Rhodopseudomonas sp. BAL398: one gene and its partner. The protein of the gene in region 1 interacts with the protein of each later gene in a pairwise test. Links are inferred from orthologs where the notes say so. Each region holds a gene or a part of one and is shown in the gene's direction. Other genes may lie near its edges. The genes, in order: RBJ75_RS20080 and RBJ75_RS04725.

Region 1 (3,189 bases):
TTTTATTCCGGGATGGTGCGCAAGAAGAACGTGCTCGCCACCATGGCGCAGAGCCTGGCCGCGGTGGCGATCATCTCCGTCCTGTGGGTGGCGTTCGGCTATTCGCTGGCCTTTGTCGGCGACGGCGCCTGGATCGGATCGCTGGACCGCGTGTTCCTCGCCGGCATGACCATGGACGGGGTCAATCCGCTGGCCAGGACCATCCCGGAAGCGCTGTTCATGCTGTACGAGATGACCTTCGCGGTCATCACCGTGGCGCTGGTCGCCGGTTCGGTCGCCGACCGGATGCGGTTTTCGGCCTATCTGCTGTTTTCGATTCTCTGGTTCGTGGTGGTCTATGTGCCGCTGGCGCATTGGGTCTGGGGCGGCGGCTTCCTGGCGCGCGCCGGCGTGCTGGATTTCGCCGGCGGCTTGGTGGTGCATCTGTCCGCCGGCACCGGCGGGCTGGTCGGCGCCATGGTGCTCGGCCGCCGCCATGGTTACGGCGCCGACAACCTGTCGCCGTTCGACCTGTCGCTGGCGGTGATCGGCACCGGCCTGCTCTGGGTTGGCTGGTTCGGCTTCAATGGCGGCTCGGCGCTGGCCGCCAATTCCCGCGCCGTGATGGCGATTACCTCGACCCATCTGGCGGCCTGCGCGGGCGCGCTGACCTGGGGCGGAATCGAATGGCTGACGCGGCGCAAGCCCTCGGTGCTGGGCATGATTTCCGGTGCGGTCGCCGGGCTCGGCACCATCACGCCGGCCTCCGGCTATGTCGAACCCTGGCATGGGCTGGTGATCGGGGTGATTGCCGGGCTGGTCTGCTACTGGGCCTGCACCTGGCTGAAGCACCGCTTCAACTATGACGATTCGCTCGACGTGTTCGGCGTTCACGGCATCGGCGGGTTGACCGGGACCGTGCTGGCCGGCGTGTTCGCCACCGCGGCGATCGGCGGAACCTCCGGCCTGATCGAGGGCAATCCGTGGCAGCTGGTGATCCAGCTCGGCGGCGTCGCCGTCACCTTGCTGTGGTCGGGAGCCGCCACTTACGGTCTGCTCAAGCTGGTGGGTGTGTTCGTGCCGCTGCGCGTCTCCCGCGCGCATGAGATCGAAGGTCTCGACATTTCCCAGCATGGCGAAGCCCTGCAATAGACCAGCCACCTACTATGGTACCGCCATCCTGCCTGTGGCGTAAGCACGATTATGTCGGGACTCTGTCATGCGCGCTTTTTGCCCATGTCTGATTAAGAAATGGGCGGTGACCTTTTGGGCGACCGGTGCTGCGCTGCGGTCACGCCGAAAAGCATCGCATTTATATACTGTTAGGCAGTTCCTTCGATCTGGCACGGCATTTGATTCTATCTGGATTGGCTGTGCCCGCGTAGTGAACTTCTCCGCGTGGTGAACCTCAGTCGAGATCGTGCCCGGTCCTGTATCGGCCGGGCCCAAGCGGGGATATGACCCATGAAAATTGTTATGGCGATCATCAAGCCATTCAAACTCGAAGAAGTCCGTGACGCCTTGACCGCCATCGGCGTTCACGGTTTGACGGTGACCGAAGTCAAGGGATATGGCCGGCAGAAGGGCCATACGGAAATCTATCGCGGCGCCGAATACGCGGTGAGCTTCCTGCCCAAGATCAAGATCGAAGTCGCAATCGCCTCCGACCAGGTCGACAAGACCATCGAGGCCATCACCACGGCGGCCAAGACCGGCCAGATCGGCGACGGCAAGATCTTCGTCCTCGGCCTCGACCATGCTGTTCGGATCCGCACCGGCGAAGCCGATGCCGCGGCCCTCTGATCTCGCGCTCACCCTTATTCAATCAGGAGTAAACAAGATGACGTTTAAACGTCCCTACGGCGCGGGACTGGCTGCACTCGCAGTCGGCATGTTCGCCGCGACTGCCGCCTCCGCCGCGCCAACGGTCAACAAGGGCGACAACGCCTGGATGATGACCGCCACGGTGCTGGTGTTGTTGATGACGATTCCCGGCCTTGCGCTGTTCTATGGCGGTCTGGTTCGTTCCAAGAACATGCTCTCGGTGCTGGCGCAGGTGTTCTACACGGTCTGCGTCGCCATCATCATCTGGGCCTTGTACGGCTACAGCCTCGCCTTCACCGGCGGTTCGGAATTCATCGGCGGCTTCTCCAAGGCCTTCCTGTCCGGCATCACCACCGATTCGATGGGCGGCAGCTTCACGGTCGGCGCCAATATCACCGAGCTGATCTTCGTCTGCTTCCAGATGACGTTCTGCGCCATCACCCCCGCGCTGATCGTCGGAGCCTTCGCTGAACGCACCCGCTTTGCGGCCGTCGCGCTGTTCATCCCGCTGTGGATCACCCTGATCTACCTGCCGATGGCGCATATGGTCTGGTACTGGGCTGGCCCGGATGCGATCGACGCCGCCGCCAAGGCGCTTGCCGCGGCCACCGACGACGCCACCAAGGCGACCGCGCAGACCGCGCTCGACGCCGTCAACGCCGATGCCGGCTTCCTGTTCAAGAAGGGCGCGCTCGACTTCGCAGGCGGCACCGTGGTGCACATCAATGCCGGCGTCGCCGGCCTGGTCGGCGCCCTGCTGATCGGCAAGCGCACCGGCTATGGCAAGGAGCTGATGGCTCCGCACTCGCTGACCATGACGATGATCGGCGCCTCGCTGCTGTGGGTCGGCTGGTTCGGCTTCAACGCCGGCTCCAATCTGGAAGCCTCCGGCGGCGCCGCCCTCGCCATGACCAACTCCTTCCTGGCCACCGCCGCGGCGGCCCTGGCCTGGATGTTCGCGGAGTGGATGATCAAGGGCCATCCCTCACTGCTCGGCGCGCTGTCGGGCGCGGTGGCGGGCCTGGTCGCGGTGACCCCGGCTTGCGGCTTCTCCGGTCCGATGGGGGCTATCGTGCTCGGCATCGTGGCCGGCGGGGTCTGCCTGTTCTTCTGCACCGTGATCAAGAACGCGCTGGGCTATGACGACTCGCTCGACGTGTTCGGCGTTCACGGCATCGGCGGCATCATCGGCGCGCTGGGCACCGGCATCCTGGTGAACCCGGCGCTCGGCGGCACCGGCGTCTACGATTACGCGGCCGGCAAGGTCGGCGACTACGACTTCGCCGCCCAGATGATCTCGCAGTGCTGGGGCGTCGGCACCACGCTGCTGCTGTCCGGCATCGGCTCGGCGATCCTCTACAAGGTCGTCGATCTCATCGTCGGCCT
Region 2 (3,319 bases), 3.2 Mb from region 1 along the record:
TGCCGTCTCGATGATGCGGTGGCTAGAGAATGAGCAGACCTTGACCGGCCCCAACCTATCAGGTTCCACGCCTTTGCGAATTGGCAATATTGAGGTGGCCAATCGGGTCATCCTGGCGCCGATGTCCGGGATCACCGATGCGCCGTTCCGACGCCAGGTCGCGGCGCTTGGCGCCGGCCTTGTGGTGTCCGAAATGACCGCCAGCGAGGATCTGGCGCGCGGCCGCGCGATGTCGATCCGGCGTTGCGACGTCGGCGGCAGCGGCGCCCATGTGGTGCAACTGGCCGGCTGCAAGCCGCGCTGGATGGCCGAAGGCGCGCGGATCGCGGAGGCGGGGGGCGCCGATATTATCGACATCAATATGGGCTGCCCGGCGCGGCATGTGACCGGCGGGGCCTCCGGCTCGGCGCTGATGCGCGATCTCGATCACGCGCTGAAACTGATCGAGGCGACGATCGCAGCGGTCAAGGTGCCGGTGACCTTGAAGATGCGGCTGGGCTGGGACGATCAATCGATCAACGCGCCCGAATTGGCGCGGCGCGCCGAGGCCGCGGGCGTGCAACTGATTACCGTCCACGGTCGCACCAGATGCCAGTTCTACAAGGGCGAGGCCGATTGGCGCGCCATTCGCGCGGTGAAACAGGCGATTACCATTCCGCTGGTGGTCAATGGCGACATCACCTCGTTCGACAGAGCGATGACGGCGCTGCAGCGATCGGGCGCCGACGCGGTGATGATCGGTCGCGGCGCCCAGGGCCAGCCCTGGCTGCCCGGCCAGATCGGCCGCCAGTTCGAGACCGGGCTCGCCGAGCCGGCGCCGGCGCTGGCCGATCAGCTCAACTATCTGCGGATTCTCTATGACGATATCCTCAGCCTTTACGGGATGCAGATCGGGCTTCGCCACGCCCGCAAACATCTCGGCTGGGCGCTCGAGGTGGCCGCTGCCGGCCACGCGCCGCAAGCGGCATTGAAGAGCTGGCGCGCCCGAATCCTGACCGCGGAAGATCCGGCTGCCGTGCAGCATTCGCTCGGCGAGGCCTATGACGATTTCGCCTGGAGTGCCGCCGCATGAACGCCGTCGCAGAACCACGCCGCACCCCGCCGACCGACAGCGACGCCATTCTCAACGCGCTGCCGAACCCGGTGTTGCTGATCGCGCCCGACGGCAAGATCATCGACGCCAACATGGCCGCAGAATCCTTCTTCGAGATTTCGACCCAGTTCCTGCGCCGGCAGTCCTTGACCGAATTGGTGCCGTTCGGCAGTCCGCTGCTGGCGCTGATCGATCAGGTCCTGCTCAGCAATTCGCCGGTCAATGAATATAAGGTCGATCTCGGCACGCCGCGGATTGGCGGCGACCGCCAGGTCGATCTGCACGTCGCGCCGATGCCGGAGCGGCCCGGCCACATCGTGGTGATGCTGCAGGAGCGCACCATCGCCGACAAGATGGACCGGCAGCTGACCCACCGCAGCGCCGCGCGCTCGGTGATCGCGCTGGCGGCGATGCTGGCGCATGAGATCAAGAATCCATTGTCGGGCATTCGTGGCGCGGCGCAGCTGTTGGAGCAGGCCGCCTCATCCGAGGACCGGATGCTGACCAGACTGATCTGCGACGAGGCCGACCGCATCGTCACTTTGGTCGATCGCATGGAAGTGTTCGGCGACGATCGGCCGGTGGCGCGCGGCCCGGTCAACATTCATTCGGTGCTGGATCACGTCAAGCGGCTGGCGCAGTCCGGCTTTGCCCGCAATATCAAGTTCATCGAGGATTACGATCCGTCACTGCCGCCGGTGCTGGCCAATCAGGATCAATTGATTCAGGTCTTCCTCAATCTGGTGAAGAACGCCGCCGAGGCCGTGGTCGATCTGGGCAGCGACGCCGAGATCCATCTGACCACCGCGTTCCGGCCGGGCGTGCGGCTGTCGGTGCCCGGCAAGAAGACGCGGGTGTCGTTGCCGCTGGAGTTTTGCGTCAAGGACAACGGTCCCGGCGTGCCCGAAGACCTGCTGCCGAATCTGTTCGATCCCTTCGTCACCACCAAGCCGTCGGGCTCGGGGCTTGGTTTGGCGCTGGTGGCCAAGATCGTCGGCGACCATGGCGGAATCATCGAATGCGAATCGCAGCCGCGCAAGACCACGTTCCGCGTGCTGCTGCCGATGTTCAATATCGAGAAGCCCTACATTAAGAGCAACGGCGAGGACGTGCCGGCGACGTCGCCCGATGCCTCACAGACTGCAAGATGAGGACTGACAATGCCCGCAGGTAGCATCCTAGTCGCCGACGACGACACCGCGATACGCACCGTGCTCAACCAGGCGCTGTCGCGCGCCGGATATGAGGTGCGGCTGACAGGAAACGCCGCGACGCTGTGGCGCTGGGTCAGCCAGGGCGAGGGCGATCTGGTGATCACCGACGTGGTGATGCCGGACGAGAACGCCTTCGACCTGCTGCCGCGGATCAAGAAATTGCGGCCGAACCTGCCGGTCATCGTGATGAGCGCGCAGAATACCTTCATGACGGCGATCCGCGCCTCGGAGAAGGGCGCCTATGAATATCTGCCCAAGCCCTTCGATCTCAAGGAGCTGATCGCGATCGTCGGCCGCGCGCTGGCCGAGCCGAAGGACCGCGCCGCCAGCTACGCCGACGACCCAGAATTCGATTCGATTCCGCTGGTCGGCCGCTCGCCGGCGATGCAGGAAATCTATCGGGTGCTGGCGCGGCTGATGCAGACCGACCTGACGGTGATGATTTCCGGCGAATCCGGCACCGGCAAGGAATTGGTGGCGCGCGCGCTGCATGATTATGGCAAGCGTCGCAATGGCCCGTTCGTCGCCGTCAACATGGCGGCGATTCCGCGCGACCTGATCGAGTCCGAGTTGTTCGGCCATGAGCGCGGCGCCTTCACCGGCGCCAATACCCGCGCCTCCGGGCGGTTCGAGCAGGCCGAGGGCGGCACGCTGTTTCTCGACGAAATCGGCGACATGCCGATGGAGGCGCAGACCCGGCTGCTGCGGGTGCTGCAGCAGGGCGAATACACCACGGTCGGCGGCCGCACCCCGATCAAGACCGACGTCCGGATCGTGGCGGCGAGCAACAAGGATTTGCGCATCCTGATCCAGCAGGGCCTGTTCCGCGAGGATCTGTTCTTCCGGCTCAACGTGGTGCCGCTGCGGCTGCCGCCCTTGCGCGAGCACATCGAGGATCTGCCCGATTTGGTCCGGCATTTCTTCGCGCTGGCCGAGAAGGACGGATTGCCGGCCAAGAAACTCGACGCCGCGGCGCTGGAGCGGCTGAAGCAGCATCGCTGGCCCGGCAATG

Evidence for each region.
Region 2: the proteins of RBJ75_RS20080 (region 1) and RBJ75_RS04725 interact in binary tests that used the Escherichia coli proteins (3 or more experiments, as listed by UniProt). The link is inferred for Rhodopseudomonas sp. BAL398 from one-to-one orthologs.

What each region holds. Positions count from the first base shown.
Region 1 is NZ_CP133111.1:4,252,981-4,256,169, forward strand. The notes cover bases 243-3,112. They hold RBJ75_RS20080 (P-II family nitrogen regulator), read left to right. Parts: upstream 243-1,443; coding sequence 1,444-1,782; downstream 1,783-3,112. Other genes in these bases: RBJ75_RS20075 (ammonium transporter), read left to right, coding at 243-1,131; RBJ75_RS20085 (ammonium transporter), read left to right, coding at 1,820-3,112. Also shown: more of RBJ75_RS20075, read left to right, coding at 1-242; more of RBJ75_RS20085, read left to right, coding at 3,113-3,189. UniProt on the Escherichia coli protein: Involved in the regulation of nitrogen metabolism. Regulates the activity of its targets by protein-protein interaction in response to the nitrogen status of the cell.
Region 2 is NZ_CP133111.1:1,005,245-1,008,563, forward strand. Bases 157-3,156 are described here. They hold RBJ75_RS04725 (two-component system sensor histidine kinase NtrB), read left to right. Parts: upstream 157-1,068; coding sequence 1,069-2,244; downstream 2,245-3,156. Other genes in these bases: dusB (tRNA dihydrouridine synthase DusB), read left to right, coding at 157-1,072; ntrC (nitrogen regulation protein NR(I)), read left to right, coding at 2,254-3,156. Outside these bases: more of dusB, read left to right, coding at 11-156; more of ntrC, read left to right, coding at 3,157-3,319.